3 regions of the Bacillus sp. UMB0893 genome follow, and region 1 is predicted to be linked to each of the others. Evidence: riboswitches for the same ligand, from Rfam matches in the RefSeq annotation. Region 1 holds a riboswitch; each other region holds the start of a gene.

Region 1 (7,628 bases):
GCCTCGATTTCAGCTTCTAAGCATTGCAGAACTGAATGCGTCACTGCATCAATGGATTCAGTTGATTTCTTGCATCCAATTCGTCCGACTGATGCTGTGCATCTCGAATCATTCGTAACGTTTACAGGCAGATCTTCTATGGAAGTATTCGTAAAAGTAACAGCAGAAGATTTAATCAGCGGTGAATCAAAAGTTGCCGCGACAAGCTTTATCACATTTGTTTCGCTTGATGAGCAGGGTAAGCCAAAAGCAGTTCCAGGTGTTTACCCGGAAACGGAAGAGGAGAAAGATTTGTTTGACTCAGGCGAAGAACGCTCACTGATTCGAAAGTCGCGAAGAAAAGGGAGCATGGCCTTCTCTGAGAAAATAAAAAAATATTGATGAGTTTTAATGGAGAAAAAGATGCAAACCTAAAGATGAATACTTATAGAACAGGGAGATGCACGAAAAAAGCAGGAGAACCTGATGAGGTCTTCCTGCTTTTTTTGCTTAAACTGATAAACTTGCAGTTTTCACTGATAAATTAACGATTTACACTGATAAAATCCTAAATTTCACTGATAAAGTTAGGTTATAATGCTTCCTTTAGTTATGCACTCTCCTTGTCCACATGCCGCTTCTTTTGCAGCTGCATGAATCGGCGACACGATTAATGCAAAGGACATAATCAACAATCCGAATGTTATTAAATGTTTTTTTACACCACATACCTCCTCGTATTAAGTGATTCAGATTTTCATTTAACGATATTTTCTTCTGCATTTATCAAATCTTTATCTTGTGCTTCATTTTGGTCATTTTCAAAACCATAAATCTCATTTATCTCTTTTGTAACTTCATCTAAAAACTCATCTGATAATAGCGGGATGTTTTCTTTAGGCATCAAAATCCTCCTGTCACTTGTATAAAAATAGTGTTTGCGCATGGGCACAATATCATACCTTTCATACTTTTTTGACCCCAAGCTTATTGGTTTAAAAAAGTCAAAGGATTTGTTGTTTTTATATTTACATCTCTTAAGGTTAGGAGTATGATAACCAACAGTTTGATATTTATAATTCGCTTAATCCTTGAGGAGCGGGGAACCCGATTTTGTGATATTTTTCGCAAAGGGGTGAATCCTATTAATGTAGGTAGGGATACTCTTTTGTCCCGAACCCGTCAGCTAACCCCGTAAGCGTTAGAAGAGAGGATGTGTAGCTGGTGAGACTGCGATTCTAATGTCCATTATGCTGTTTTTATTTTCTTGCGGAAATGTATCCTTTTTTCGCTTATAGCAATTCATTACCTGCTTATATGATCTCATCAAGAGAGTCTTCAAAAGAAAATATTTGGTGGTGCAAAAATGTTATCGATGCTTAAAAGAATTATAATTGGAGCTCCCTTAAAGTCTACAGAATTAGGTGAGCAAAAATTAAATAAAAAGAAAGCACTGGCTATTCTTTCTTCAGATGCATTATCTTCTGTAGCGTATGGGCCAGAACAGATCCTGCTTGTCTTGGTTACTGTTAGTGCTGTTGCGTTTTGGTACTCCATACCCATTGCAGTGGGTGTGCTATTTCTATTAACAGCTCTTATTTTGTCTTACCGGCAAATTATATATGCTTATCCACATGGCGGCGGAGCATATGTCGTTTCAAAGGAAAACCTTGGTGAAAATGCAGGTTTAATTGCTGGCGGTTCGCTGTTAGTTGATTACATATTGACAGTTGCTGTAAGTGTATCTGCAGGAACAGATGCGATTACTTCTGCCTTACCAGGATTACATGATTATAATGTCATGATTGCCAGTATTTTGGTGGTCTTTATTACCATTCTGAATCTAAGAGGAATAACAGAGTCAGCTTCGATTTTAGCCTACCCGGTTTATTTGTTTGTTTTAGCACTTTTTATCTTAATCGGGGTGGGAATATTCAAAATCATTACTGGGGATGTCTCACCTGATTTGCATGCTCCGATTGGCACTCCAGTTGCAGGCATTAGCTTGTTTTTACTGCTAAGAGCATTTGCTTCAGGGAGTTCAGCCTTAACTGGAGTCGAAGCGATTTCAAATGCGATTCCGAATTTTAAGGATCCTGGTCCTAAAAACGCGGTCAGAACTTTGATGGCGATGGGGTTATTGCTTGCCATTTTATTTTCTGGAATCGTCTTTTTAGCCTATTACTTCGGGATAGCCCCAAAACATGAAGAAACAGTTGTTTCCCAAATTGCAGCTGAAACGTTTGGAAGAAACTTTATGTATTATTTTATCCAGGGAACAACTGCAATGATTCTTGTTCTCGCTGCAAATACGGGATACTCTGCTTTTCCTTTGCTTGCGTTCAACCTTGCAAAGGATAAATACATTGCAAGAATGTTTACGATGAGGGGAGACCGATTAGGGTATTCTAATGGGATCATTACTCTCGGAGTCACTTCAATTTTATTAATTGTCATCTTTAAAGGACAAACGGAACAGCTCATCCCCCTTTATGCAGTTGGTGTGTTTATACCATTTACATTATCCCAGACCGGGATGCTAGTGAAGTGGCTGCGTGAGAAGCCTAAAGGCTGGCCGGTTAAACTTGCAATAAATTTAACTGGAGCACTTATCAGCTTTCTTGTCATGATGATGTTCTTCATTACAAAGTTCTCACAGGTTTGGGCAGTTCTGATCTTTTTGCCTCTTATCGTTTTAGGATTTCATCGAATTAAGAAGCACTATGTGGCCGTTGGAGATCAGTTGAGACTTACAACTTGTGAGCCGATCAAGCCGATTGAAGGAAATGTCATTATCGTGCCGGTAGCCGGGATGACTCACGTTGTAGAGAATTCTTTAAACTACGCAAAGTCTTTATCTGCTGATCAAATTATTGCTGTATACGTTTCTTTTGAGAGAGTGGATGAAAAAATCTTTGAAGATAAGTGGAACAAGTGGCAGCCTGATATTCGTCTAGTAACACTGCAGTCTTATTACCGAAGCATCATTCAGCCGCTGACTAAATTTATCGATACAGTTGAACACAAAGCAAGTGAATCAAATTACAGGGTAACCGTATTGATTCCGCAGTTTATTCCGAAGAAAAGCTGGCATAATATTCTTCATAACCAGTCAAGCATCTTGATTCGGACGTTTCTGCTCTATCGAAGAAATGTCATTGTAACTACTGTTCCGTATCATCTGAAAAAATAGAAAGAATGTCCTGGAGCTCGTACACCGAGCTCCTTTTCTTATGATCATTTCCGGAATATAAAAGCGAAACGTTAATTATTGACATTTTTAAAAGTGGGTATTAAAGTTAAATGTGTTAATAGTTAAATAGTTGAACAATTAAATAGTAGAACAACTTGTAATGAGGTGAAAAAATGTCAGGAGAAAACATTAAAGAGTTAGTTGATCGCTACATAGCGGTTTCCTATTCTGTAGCGAACAGAGGCGAGTGCCTTGTAAAAGAGCAAATTGGAAGTGATTTGACAAATGATCAGCACTATATGCTGAGATACATCAATCACGCAGATTCCTGTACATCTTCTGAATTAGCAGAGGTATTCAATGTGAAAAAAAGTGCGATTACTGCCATTATTACGCGTTTGTTTGAAAAAGGTCTGATTGAGCGTACGCGTGATGAAAATGATCGGCGAGTTGTTTACTTGACGCTGACGGATAAAGGAAAGGAGCTGTTTGAAAAAGCGGAGGACCGCATTCATAAGCTGGTTGAATCTTTTATTAATAAGTTCGATCCTTTGGAAATTAAACAATTCATTGAAACATATGAAAAGCTCAATCGAGTATTAATAGAGAGTAAAGAAGGGGAATAAATGTGAATACGATAATAAAGAGTAAGTGGCTGGTGCTGATCGCATGGATTGCCGTTGTGGCGGGATTATTAATGGCAGCCCCAAATATGACAGATTTAGTCCGGGAAAAAGGACAAATTGACGTACCGGAAGGATATTCTTCTTCCTTTGCTTCTGAAATCATGGAAGAAGTGCAAAAGGATGAGGGCGGCGGAGATGAAACACAGGTGGCCCTTGTTTTTCACAGCGAGAAAGAGCTTGCGAAAACGGAAATTGCCGAAGCGGAAAAAGCGATTCGTTTGCTTGAAGATGAAAAAAAATCATTAGGAATCACAGAAATCCTGACTCATTTTAATGAAGAAAGCTTAAAAGAACAGCTTGTCTCTAAAGATGGAAAGGCGATATTAGCTTCCGTCAAGGTTGCCTGGAATGATCGGGAACCGGGTGAGGTCAGCGATGCTTTATACAAAACAATTGAAGAAGTAAAGGTTGATCATGATTATACAGGCAACTGGATGATTAATGAAGATCTGATGAAAAGCTCTGAAGAGGGATTGAAGAAGACGGAAGGCATAACGGTTGTGTTTGTATTAGGTGTACTGCTTCTTGTGTTCCGGTCGATTGTTGCACCCATCATTCCGCTTCTGACAGTCGGATTTACTTATTTGGCTTCACAATCTATTGTATCCATGCTGGTTGAAGAGCTTAATTTTCCAATTTCGAATTACACTCAAATTTTCTTGGTTGCCATCTTGTTTGGTATTGGGACAGATTATTGTATTTTATTATTAAGCCGTTTTAAAGAAGAATTATCTCATAAAGAGACGGTAGCAGAAGCAATCATTGAAACGTACCGCAATGCAGGGCGTACGGTATTCTTTAGCGGTGTCGCTGTTATGATTGGATTTGCTGCAATTGGATTTTCTCAATTCAAACTCTATCAATCTGCTTCTGCCGTTGCAGTAGGTGTTGCGATTCTTCTAGTGGCGTTATTTACCATTGTGCCGTTCTTCATGGCTGTTTTAGGCGGAAAAATTTTCTGGCCATCTAAAAGCACGGCAGAGCATGGCGAGAGTAAATTATGGGGCGCTTTAGGAAGATTTTCTTTAGCACGTCCATTTCTGTCTCTATTGATTGTTGCTGCAATTTGTGTCCCATTTCTAGTAATCTATGAAGGAGAATTATCGTTCGATTCGTTAGAAGAAGTCAGTGGAGATGTTTCTTCAATCCGGGCATTTACTGCGATTGCTGACAGTTTTGGACCTGGCGAATCAATGCCGACTCAAATTGTTTTAAAAAATGATGAAAAAATGGATTCTGCAGAATATGTGGAATTGGCAGAAAAAATCAGCCAGGAAATCGAAAAAGTAGAATTGGTTGATAATGTGCGCTCTGTTACTCGTCCAGCAGGAGAGCAGGTTGAAGATTTTTTTGTCTCTAAACAAGCTGAAAGCCTTGGCGCCGGACTTGGTGAAGGAAAAGAAGGAATAGACGAAATCAGTCAAGGACTAAATGAAGCGGGAAGTGAACTTTCTAAATCTCAACCGGAATTAAATACCGCGACAAAAGGAATTAATGATTTAATTTCTGGTACTTCAGATCTTCAAACAGGATTAACAGAAGTCCAAACGAATTTAGCAAAACTTGAAGATGGAATAAGGCAAGGCTCAGCGGGTTCAAGTGAAATCAAAAAAGGGTTAGAGCAAGCAAAAGCAGGGACTGAAGAATTGCTTGCGGGCTATCAGGATCTATTAAAAGGATATAAAGAGATTCAAGGTAACTTGAGCAGTTTAAATACTAAATATGGTCAGATTGAGGATGGTTTAACTTCTCTTTCTGGAGCAGCTTCACAAATAAAGGAAGAGGACTTTGCCTATCTTGAGCGAACCTACGACGGCATTCAAAATGAAGAACAATATCAAAAAATAAAAGGAACGGTTGGAGCACTTCAAGAGCAGCTGCCTCCGCTTGCAGCTGGACTCGGTCAGCTGAATTCGGGGTTATCTCAAATTACAGCTGGAATGGATCAGGCGAATGCCGGATTTCGTAAAGCAAATGATGGACAGCAAAATGTTGCATCAGGACTGGACGCACTAGTAAAAGGCATCGATCAGCAGCTCTCTGGATTAAATCAGCTTGCTGACGGTCAGGGTCAAATCGTTGATAATATGCCAAAGCTCACGAATGGCTTGGGTGAAATTAATTCTGGTCAAAAGCAGCTGCTTGATGGATTTGGAGACCTTGGTGGACAATTGGGTCAGTTAACAGACGGACTTGGTCAAAGTGCCGAAGGTCTGGATCAAGTATCAGTTGGACTTGGTTCAGCTCAGGACTACTTATCAGGACTATCAAATTCATCTGGTACGAAGGGCTTCTACTTGCCTGAAGATGTGCTGAAGAGCAAGGACTTTGAGCAGGCTTTAGATGCTTACATGTCGGATGATCGCAAAACAATGACAATGGATGTTGTCCTTGAAGCAAGTCCATATTCAAATGAAGCAATAAAACAGGTACCAGAAATCAAGGAAGCTGTTGAAAGAGCAACAAAAGATACAAAGCTTGAGAACGCAGTAGTAGCTGTAGGCGGAATTACAAGTACGAATGCAGACTTAAGTACAGTATCAGGACAGGATTATTCCCGGACAGTGGTCTTGATGCTTGTTGGGATATCCATTATCTTAGTTTTCATGTTCCGTTCAATCATCATGCCAGTCTACATTATTGGTTCGTTGATTTTAGCTTACTATACTTCAATGGCTATCAATGAAGTAATATTTGTGGACATCTTAAACTATACAGGGATCAGCTGGGCCGTTCCATTCTTCGGTTTTGTTATCCTGGTAGCTCTTGGAGTGGATTATAGTATTTTCCTTATGGACCGGTTCAACGAATATAGAGATCTATCCGTTGCGGAAGCAATGCTGATGGCGATGAAGAAGATGGGTACTGTCATCATTTCAGCTGCTGTCATTCTAGGCGGAACGTTTGCCGCTATGATGCCCGCTGGTATGCTATCACTCTTGCAAATTGCATCCATAATCTTAATCGGTTTATTCCTATACGCCCTTGTCATCCTGCCGCTGTTTATACCAGTTATGGTAAAAAGCTTTGGCCAGGCAAACTGGTGGCCATTTAAAAGAGCGTCGAATTAATATTAAGTAATAATTAGGTATTCTAATATCAAAAAAACCGTTCGAGTTTCCGAACGGTTTTTTTGTTGATGGTTCATTCTATTAAAATGTTACCTCATCCTGATTCTTTACAACTAATAAGGTCTTACCCTTGTCCAATTCTTCTTCAAGCTCTTCAGCTTTCGATTGCTCAAATCCGATTTCTTCCATTTTAGTTCTTAGTTTATCGCCTTTGCTTCTAAACACATTTTTTATCGCTGTGCCAACTCCGGTTACGTTTACCCCTATTTTATTGGCATCTGTTTCTTTTCTATCTCGCCGATCATGATCATTATCGTGGGCAAGAATATAAATATCTTCATCACGAATCCCATTGTTTCTAAGCTTATCAATTGATTCACTTAACGTTTCATCATTGTGGAATATCTTAAATTTAGGTTTCATAATTTATCGCCTCCATAGTATCAGATACCCGGTCAATAAAAGAGGTAAACAATCAATAAAAAGGGCTGGAAAAACCTTTGCAATAAGTAGGAAAAAAAAGAATCTATAATAATATGTAATATTTTACCTCTCACTGCTGTTATGATAAGAGAAACAGATAGGAAAGGGGGAGTTCAAAAATGTTAATGGATCCTTATGGGGAACTAAGAGGAATAAAGCGAACTCTGATTGCATTAGTCATAGTCACTTTATTTTCAGGAGGTGCTTCAAGAGTTG
Region 2 (5,260 bases), on a different contig from region 1:
TGTCACAATCTTCGAAAGAAAAACAACTGCTATAATTGTTAAAATAACAGACACCGTTCCAATAAAGATAAAGTGATCATTTAATCTCGCTATCATTGATTGAAGCGAGTCTGTTCCTTTGAACATAAAAACATAGCCTGTTGTTTCACCATTATCACTGATTGGGCTTACCGATGAAATAAACGGATGATCCTGCCAATCCTGTGAAGCATTTTCCCTTTCTTTCGCCCTCTGATTGATTACCCTCTGCATATATGGATGTATTTCTTTTGAGGAATGAAGAACGTCTCCTGCTTCATTTGTCAAAACAACATCTGTGTCTGCTTCGGATTCCATTAAGACTACATGCTCCCGTGTCATTTCATTATTATGCTTCAATAGAACATCCCTGTGACTGTTGCCTCTTGCCTGAAGGACCGTAATTTCTTCTTCCACGCGGGTGTTTACGAGATTGCGATATAAAAATAAGAATAAACATGTTTCAACTACTAGAATAATTGTAAAAAATAATAATCCAATCTTTATGGCGAGTTTGTTCATTTTCTTAACTCCTAAATAAAAAATCTTATTGGAACTATTTATTTTACATTACCAGAAAGATGTGCACATCTCCGTTGAAATTTAAGAAAAAGGCGGCCGTTAACAGGCCGCCTTTCTATTTAGATCAGATTATTGATTCCAGCGCCTGACTTTTTTACGGCGCTGCAACTTTCCTAATTACGATAATTTTTCTTCAAACTCTGGAATCTTATAATCTCCGTGTTTCTTTTCTGTTTCAGCTACAATAACAGCACAGGCTGCATCACCTGTGATATTGACTGCAGTACGTGCCATATCAAGCAAACGGTCAATACCAATGATTAAGGCAATACCTGCAACTGGAAGACCGACTGAGTTTAATACCATTGCAAGCATGATCAGTCCAACACCTGGTACCCCGGCTGTTCCAATTGATGCAAGAACAGCTGTTAAAACGACTGTTATCAATTGTGTGAAGGAAAGGTCAATATTGTAAACCTGGGCAATAAAGATTGTTGCTACACCTTGCATAATGGCCGTTCCATCCATATTGATGGTTGCACCTAAAGGCTGAACAAAACTTGAGATTGGTTCTGGAACTTTCAGGCGTTTTTGCGCCGTTTCCATCGAAACAGGAAGGGTTGCATTACTGCTTGATGTACTGAAAGCTACTGCCATTGCAGGAGCAAAATTCTTAAAGAACCAGATCGGACTTTGCTTCGCCAAGAAAAGGATGGATGCTCCGTATGTTACGATAGCATGAATCACAAGAGCGAGCATAACAACACCCATGTACAAACCCATTGCTTTAAGAGCGTCTAGCCCTTGGCTGCCAACAGCAGTTGCGATAAGACCGAACGTACCGTATGGAGCAAATTTCATGACCACATTTACTAAATACATCATCAGATCGTTGCCTTGTTCGACTACCTTATATAAAGTACTGGCTTTTTTGCCGAGGAACGTGATTCCCAGACCTACAAAGATTGAGAAAATAATAATTTGCAGCATGTTGCCATCAGCAAATGCTTTAATAGGATTCGTCGGAATCATGTTTAAGAATGTTTCCCCAACAGATGGCGCCTCTTCTGCTTTATATTCAGCGGACTTTGTATCAAATTCACCGATGTTTCCAGGCTGAATTGTCAGTGCAAGGATTAAGCCAATCACGATGGCTACAGCAGTCGTTACTAAAAAGTAAGATACGGTTTTAACCCCAATTCTTCCAAGTTTTTTCGGATCGCCCAACCCAGCTACTCCTAGAGTAATAGAGAAGAAAACGATTGGCACAACAAGCATATTAATTAAGTTTAAGAATATTTTTCCGAGCGGGGTAAATAAAAACGTATCAAGCTGTTTAAATAGATCTGGAGCCGTAATATTTAGAATAAGACCTACAATTGCACCCAAAATAAGACCAATGATGATTTTCGTTGCTAGTTTCATATAAAACCTCCGTAAAATAGTATGGATATAAAGATAGTGTTTTATTCCCTAAATACAAGGGTGGAGAAACACATTTAAGTGATTTTTTTGAAAAATACAAAAAACCGCGAGAGAATTCTCGCGGTTGTATTCGTCAATTTGGATCATTATGACTTTACCACAGATGTGTCTCTCCAGTGCATACGAGGTTAGCTGTCGGATTCGGACGAAGAGCTGTCCTACCTTTTTTACTATAAGGATTCACCCCAGTGCATGGCACAGTTCGGTTCCCCCGCTCCAATTAAGGATTAAGCGTATATTTATTAAGTTATACTATTATTCTAAAAGAAAATATAATGATTTTGCAAACATCAACATTTGCCTTTTAGCTGTATTTAATCATAAAATTTAGCAGAAAACGTCATGAATTAAGGGGTTTTACTCGATGAAAAGATTCATAAAAAATTTTTTATTAGGCGCATTAGCCGTCCTCATTCTAGGATTTGGAGGGTTTTACATATGGTCGCAAATCACTTATTCACCATCAGAAGAGCTCTATAATACAGCGAATTTGCAGGATCAAAAGGAAACAAACGAATATTTGATTTTTGAACCTGAAAATCAAAAAACGGATAAGGGGATCATCCTGTATCCAGGTGCAAAAGTAGAGCCAGAAGCCTATGCCTATCTAGCGGATCAGCTTTCTCAAAAAGGATACACCACTGTGATTCCGCAAATGCCTTTTAATCTTGCCATAGCTGGGATAGACAAAGCAGATACTATCATAAAAAATCTGGAACAGATCAACAACTGGTATATCGGCGGACATTCTCAAGGAGGTGCAGCCGCCTCGATTTATGCATTTGAACATCAAGAAGAAATCAAGGGTCTTTTCTTGCTCGCAGCATACCCAACTAATTCCAGTGATTTTTCAAATACAGACTTTCCGATCCTGACCATTTATGCAGAACATGACGGAATATCAACACTTGAAGACATAAAAAAAACAAAACATCGTTTGTCTGATTATACCTTTTTCCACAAAATCAATGGCGGAAATCATGCCCAGTTTGGCATGTACGGAGAGCAAAAAGGAGATAACAAAGCGGATATTAACGTATTTGTCCAGCAAGATCAAATCATCCGAGAAATCAATAACTGGATTGAAAGGATTGAAAAAAGGTAGGAAGGTAATCCATCCCTACTGCCATTCGTACAAATTCAGACCCATAAAAAAACGAGAATGGACAGCAAAACAATGTCCATTCTCGTTTTTTTAGTTCAACATCGTTTACTTAGTAGCTTCCAAAAATTCCTCAACATCCTGTACTGTGAGCAGCACGGCCTTTTTCCAGAAATCTTCTTTAGTCAGATCAACGCCCAGATGTTTCATTGCCAGATCTTCAACCTGCATGGATCCTGTATCTTTTAAAAGGGCAATATACTTTTCTTCAAATGCAGCTCCTTCTTCCAATGCTTTCGCATAAATACCAAGCGAGAATAAATAGCCAAAGGTATACGGAAAATTATAAAATGGCACCCCGGTAATATAGAAATGCAGCTTGGAGGCCCAGAAATGCGGGTGATACTCGCCTAATGAATCACAATAAGCTTCTCTCTGAGCATCCTCCATCAATGTGTTCAGCTTTTCCGTACTGACAATCCCTTTTTTGCGTTCCGCATAAAAAGAGGTCTCAAATAAGAAGCGGCCGTGAATGTTCATCAAAAGGGCAACACTTCTTTGAACCTTGTCTTCTAAAAGAGCTAATCGCTCCTCCTCTGTTTTTGCTTTTTTAACTGAAGCATCTGCAACAATCATTTCAGCAAAGGTTGATGCTGTTTCAGCCACGTTCATCGCATAGTTGCGATTGAGCGGATGGACTCCAGCCATTGCATGCTGATGAAACGCATGGCCGAGTTCATGGGCAAGTGTTGCAATGTTAGACGGTGTTCCTGAGAATGTCATAAAGATTCTTGATTGGTCGCTCTCAGTAAAGCTCGTGCAAAATCCGCCTGGTGCTTTACCTGGACGATCTTCAGCCTCAATCCAGCGGTCCGCAAATGCTTTTTCCGTAAACGAGGTAAGCTGTTCGCCAAAGTTGCTGAACTGATCCAAAATAAACTCAGCTCCCTCTTGATAGCTCACCTTGGTTTCACTGCCGCCTATAGGTGCATCAAGATCGAACCAGCTGAGTTTCTCGATGCCAAGCAATTCTGCTTTTCGTTTCAAATATTTTACGAGCGGCTGTTTATTTTCTGAAATAACCTTCCACATCACATCCAGCGTCTCACGCTTCATTCTGTTGATTTCAAGCGGTTCACTCAGTACATCATCCCAGCCCCGCTTTTCATATACATTTAAACGGAATCCAGACAAATGATTAAGCGTATGAGCGAATAAGTCTGCCTGGCTTCCCCATGCTTTTTCCCATTCATTGAAGACTGATTGTCTAACAGAACGATCTCCATTGGAAAACTTATTAGCCGCCTGGCCAACTGACAGCTCTTTCATTTTCCCATCTTCCTCAAACGGTATTTTCACTTTAGAAACAAGCGTATCATAAAGCTGGCCCCATGCATGATAACCATCAACTGACATCGCATTGATTATCGTTTCCTGTTCAATCGGCAGCTTGTTCTTTGCTTTGCCGCGCCGTTCGCTTAGTGCAAATTTCAATTCAGCCAATGTTTCAGAATTCACAAGCTCAGTCCAAACAGTATCCTCAACTTGTACAAGCTTTTGATCGAAGATTGCCAGGGCATTTTGAAATTGAGAACTTAATTGAGTAATCTTACCTCTTAGAATGGAAGCATGTTTATCATTTGTATTTTGGGCCTGTAAACAGCCGACAAAGGCCCCTGCCTGTCTCATCCGTTTGGCAATTCCCTGAAATTTCTCAAGTATCTCGTCTAAATAGACGCTATCTGCTGCAGATTGAGGCACTTTTAGATGTTCTGCCTGATCCTTAAACGCAGGAACATCCAGTGCAAGCTCCTCTAAATATTTTTTGAAGGCTTCTGACCCGCTTCCACCCTCAAAAAACACATCCAAATCCCATGTCTCAACATATGTAGCAGCTTTCATTGCCATTCCCCCTCGTATGTATTTCGGAACACTAAATAATTCCTCACTTGTCATTATAAAACAATTAACGAAAAATTTGTACAATTTAACCGGTTAATGGCAAAAAGAAAAAGGCATGACGATGTGTCATTGCCTTTACGAGTTTTATTTATTTTACTTGTTTATCTGATTTCGCATCATCATCGTCCATAAGTCCTTTAGTAGCATTCTTAAACTCCCGTAACGTTTTGC
Region 3 (3,647 bases), on a different contig from region 1:
TCCGAAATCTCTAAAGATGATCAAATGAAATATTTATCCATTATAGGCGAACAAACAGAGCACCTATCATTGCTTGTTGAAGATTTGTTTGAACTTGCAAAGCTTGATCACCATTCTTTTCATGTTGAAAAAGAACGAATTGAACTTGGTTCCTTTCTTAAAAAAATGACTGAAAAGATCAATCCTATCTTAATCAAAGAAAATAGGAAGGTGATTTTCCAGCTTCCTTCCTGCTTCGTGCATCACATGAACGATGCAGCCAGGTTTGAACAAGTGCTGCATAACATCATGGATAATGCGATTCATTATTCGGAAAAGGGTTCATCTATTACAATTAAGCTAACGGATGAAGATGAAAAAATTGAAATTATCATTTCTGATGAAGGGATTGGCATTCCTAAAGAGGACCTGCCTTTTATATTTGACAAATTATATCGCGTTGATAAATCAAGATCCCGTAATAGCGGGGGAACAGGCCTTGGTCTTGCAATTGTAAAAGAAATCGTAGAATCTCTTGGCGGCCAGGTTCAAGCTAAAAGCCAACTCGGAATTGGGACTTCAATTATCATTGTTTTTAGAAAGGATTAAGCTGATGAAAAAAATTTTGCTTGTAGACGATGAAACGCTGATGCTGGATTTGCTTGCCCTTTACTTGGAGCCAGCGGGATATGCGTGCATAAAATCCTCTTCTGGACACGACGCTGTGCATCTTGTTCAAAAAGACGAACCAAATCTCATTATACTTGATGTCATGATGCCAGGTAAGAATGGCTTTGAAGTGTGCAAAGAAATCAGGAACTTTTCAGATGTTCCCATAATCATGGTGACGGCAAGAGGTCAAAAACAGGACATTGTAAAAGGACTGCATACTGGGGCAGATGACTACCTTACAAAACCATTTAACGAGAGTGAATTGCTTGCACGAATTGAAGCGATATTAAGAAGGGTGAAGAATCAAAGTGCAATTGATTTTAAAGGATTAAAATGGGATGAAAGGAGCCAAGAGGCAAGCTATCATGGTGAAACACTTCTTTTTACTCCAAAGGAATTTCAGCTTGCAGGTGTTTTTTTGAAAAATCGAAACAGAGTTTTTAACCGTGAGCATCTCATAACATCAATATGGGGATATGATGCAGATACAGAGGACCGGACGGTAGACTCGCACGTCCGTCACTTACGGGAAAAACTGAGAAAGACAGGCTTTCCAATTGATGATCATCTGCAAACGGTCTGGGGAGCAGGATATAGATGGAATGATGAAATAAAAAACAATTAAAAAATCGTTAGAGGCTTAATGGCTGGAAAAAGACATGATAACCTAATTTTAATTGAATTCTTCCATTCAATCATAAGAATCCAAAATAAACAGCCTGGCTAAGAAAACGAGACTTAAAAGCGCTTAAATGGTTGATTCAGGTCATTTTTAAGATTTTTCAACAGAAATTGACTCTTTACTGTCATATCCAACAGGAGTAAGATACTGACATAAATACATTTCAGATATTCTTAAATCGCTTAATCCATGATGGAGCGGAGGACCCAATTTTGCTGGCTTTTATTGCAGCTTGGGGTGAATCCTTTACAGGTAGGGCTACTCTCATTGCCCGAACCCGACAGCTAACTTCGCAAGCGTTCTTGAGAGAGGATTATGAAACATATTGTGATGAGAAAATTCAGACACAGTGGTTCATGGGACCTCTGTGTCTTTTTGTGTGCAAAAATCAGTATTGAAAGAAGGAAACTCTGTTGAAAAAGCAATTTGCTGTGTTTGGTCTTGGCCGATTTGGAGGAAGCCTAGTTAAGGAATTTCATGATTTGGGTATTGAAGTATTAGCGGTTGATAAGGATGAAGAGAAAGTCCAGTATTACTCTCAATATGCCACACTTGCAGTAAAAGCAAATGCGATTGATGAAGCGACACTGAAGCAGCTCGGCGTGCGTAACGTAGATCACGCCTTTGTGTCGTTTGGAGATAATATTGAAGCAAGCATTTTGACATCACTTCTGCTGAAAGAACTCGAGATACCCCAAGTATGGGCAAAAGCTCAAAATGACTACCATCAGAAGGTTTTAGACAAAATAGGTGTAAATAAAGTCATCCATCCTGAACGTGATATGGCAAAGCGCATTGCACATCATATTATTTCAGAAAAAATGATTGATTATATTGAGCTTTCAAAGGAATACAGCATGGTAGAGCTTATTGCTTCAGCAAAAATACACCGAAAAACATTAATTGATCTAGATATTAGGGCAAGATATGGTTGTAACATTGTCGGGATTCAGCGCGAGGAAGAAATGATTGTTTCTCCCCCTGCGGAAGAGTCCATTAAATCAGGAGATATTTTACTAGTCATTGGACGCAACAAGGACATCAGCCGTTTCGAGGAGGAGGGTATGTAGGTGATGAATGGGCAAAAGCTGCAAAAAATGATTCGGTTTAATCCTTCTCAGCTGCTGGTTATTATTTTTGCTGTTGGAATAATTGTGGGATCTGCATTATTAATGCTGCCATTTTCAACTCACGAGCCGATAAGATGGATTGATGCGCTATTCGTCGCTACATCAGCAATGACTGTAACAGGACTTTCGCCAGTCGATCCTGGATCAACCTTTACTTTTACAGGTCAGTTTATCATTGCTATGCTTATCCAGCTTGGCGGATTAGGAATCATGTCATTTGGCGTTTTGATTTATATGATGCTTGGCAAGAAAATTGGGATAAAAGAAAGATTAGTTATGCAAACCGCGCTAAATCAAACTTCAATTGGCGGAGTCATTAATTTAGTGAAGTATGTGTTTTATTTCTCCCTTTCTATCGAGTTTATTGCAATGATCTTCTTATCCTTCAGGTGGGTTCCTGAGTATGGATGGTCTAAAGGTCTTTTTTACAGCTTTTTTCACTCAATTTCCGCATTCAATAATGCTGGGTTTGCACTTTGGCCGGATAATTTGATGAGATTTGTAGGTGATCCGCTCGTAAATCTTGTGCTTTCATCTCTGTTTATTATTGGGGGTATAGGTTTTACAGTATTAGTTGATATATGGAGGAAAAGAAGCTTTAAAAAATTTTCCCTGCACACAAAGCTGATGCTTGTCGGTACATTTGCAATTAATATCACTGCGATGTTTATAATCTTTGCTATTGAATACTCCAATCCTGCTACGCTTGGAGACCTATCTTCTGGAAGCAAGCTATTAGCCTCTTACTTTCAGGCTGTTTCTCCAAGAACCGCCGGGTTTAATACACTGGATATGGCAAGCTTAGAAGATACAACTCTTTTTTTAATGATCATTCTTATGTTCATTGGAGCGGGAAGTGCGTCGACTGGCGGAGGAATTAAGTTAACAACAGCTATTATTATCCTCTTGGCAACCATTACTTTTTTGCGCGGAAGAGAAGATATAAGTATTACAAATCGTTCAATCAACTCTAGATTTATCGTTAAAGCCCTTGCTATTACGGTGGCAAGTCTGCTTTTTGTACTAGCAGCTGTATTTATTTTAACCTTATCGGAAGATCTTACCTTTATGGAAATCGTGTTTGAAGTTGTTTCTGCTTTTGGTACAGTGGGACTTTCCATGTCTGTTACTCCCAAATTAACCGATATAGGGAAAGAAGTAATCATTTTTATTATGTTCTTAGG

What was found. A riboswitch is a leader RNA that binds a small molecule or an ion and turns the genes downstream of it on or off. The one in region 1 is predicted to bind cyclic di-AMP.
Region 2: it holds a riboswitch for cyclic di-AMP, as region 1 does, so the genes downstream of both, CYJ36_RS14355 (dicarboxylate/amino acid:cation symporter) here and CYJ36_RS00970 (APC family permease) in region 1, are expected to answer to the same signal.
Region 3: it holds a riboswitch for cyclic di-AMP, as region 1 does, so the genes downstream of both, CYJ36_RS14335 (potassium channel family protein) here and CYJ36_RS00970 (APC family permease) in region 1, are expected to answer to the same signal.

Annotation. Positions count from the first base shown of each region.
Region 1 is NZ_PKLB01000001.1:197,007-204,634, forward strand. It holds gene CYJ36_RS00960 (acyl-CoA thioesterase) at 1-381, shown strand, start outside; gene CYJ36_RS24205 (hypothetical protein) at 737-883, opposite strand; cyclic di-AMP (ydaO/yuaA leader) riboswitch at 1,051-1,196, shown strand; gene CYJ36_RS00970 (APC family permease) at 1,346-3,172, shown strand; gene CYJ36_RS00975 (MarR family winged helix-turn-helix transcriptional regulator) at 3,346-3,798, shown strand; gene CYJ36_RS00980 (MMPL family transporter) at 3,801-6,929, shown strand; gene CYJ36_RS00985 (general stress protein) at 7,011-7,352, opposite strand; gene CYJ36_RS00990 (hypothetical protein) at 7,532-7,628, shown strand, end outside.
Region 2 is NZ_PKLB01000006.1:146,971-152,230, forward strand. It holds gene CYJ36_RS14350 (sensor histidine kinase) at 1-540, opposite strand, end outside; gene CYJ36_RS14355 (dicarboxylate/amino acid:cation symporter) at 718-1,965, opposite strand; cyclic di-AMP (ydaO/yuaA leader) riboswitch at 2,128-2,269, opposite strand; gene CYJ36_RS14360 (alpha/beta hydrolase) at 2,390-3,130, shown strand; gene CYJ36_RS14365 (M3 family oligoendopeptidase) at 3,236-5,029, opposite strand; gene CYJ36_RS14370 (twin-arginine translocase TatA/TatE family subunit) at 5,178-5,260, opposite strand, start outside.
Region 3 is NZ_PKLB01000006.1:143,090-146,736, reverse strand. It holds gene CYJ36_RS14350 (sensor histidine kinase) at 1-588, shown strand, start outside; gene CYJ36_RS14345 (response regulator transcription factor) at 593-1,276, shown strand; cyclic di-AMP (ydaO/yuaA leader) riboswitch at 1,503-1,647, shown strand; gene CYJ36_RS14335 (potassium channel family protein) at 1,747-2,403, shown strand; partial or broken gene CYJ36_RS14330 (TrkH family potassium uptake protein) at 2,407-3,647, shown strand, end outside.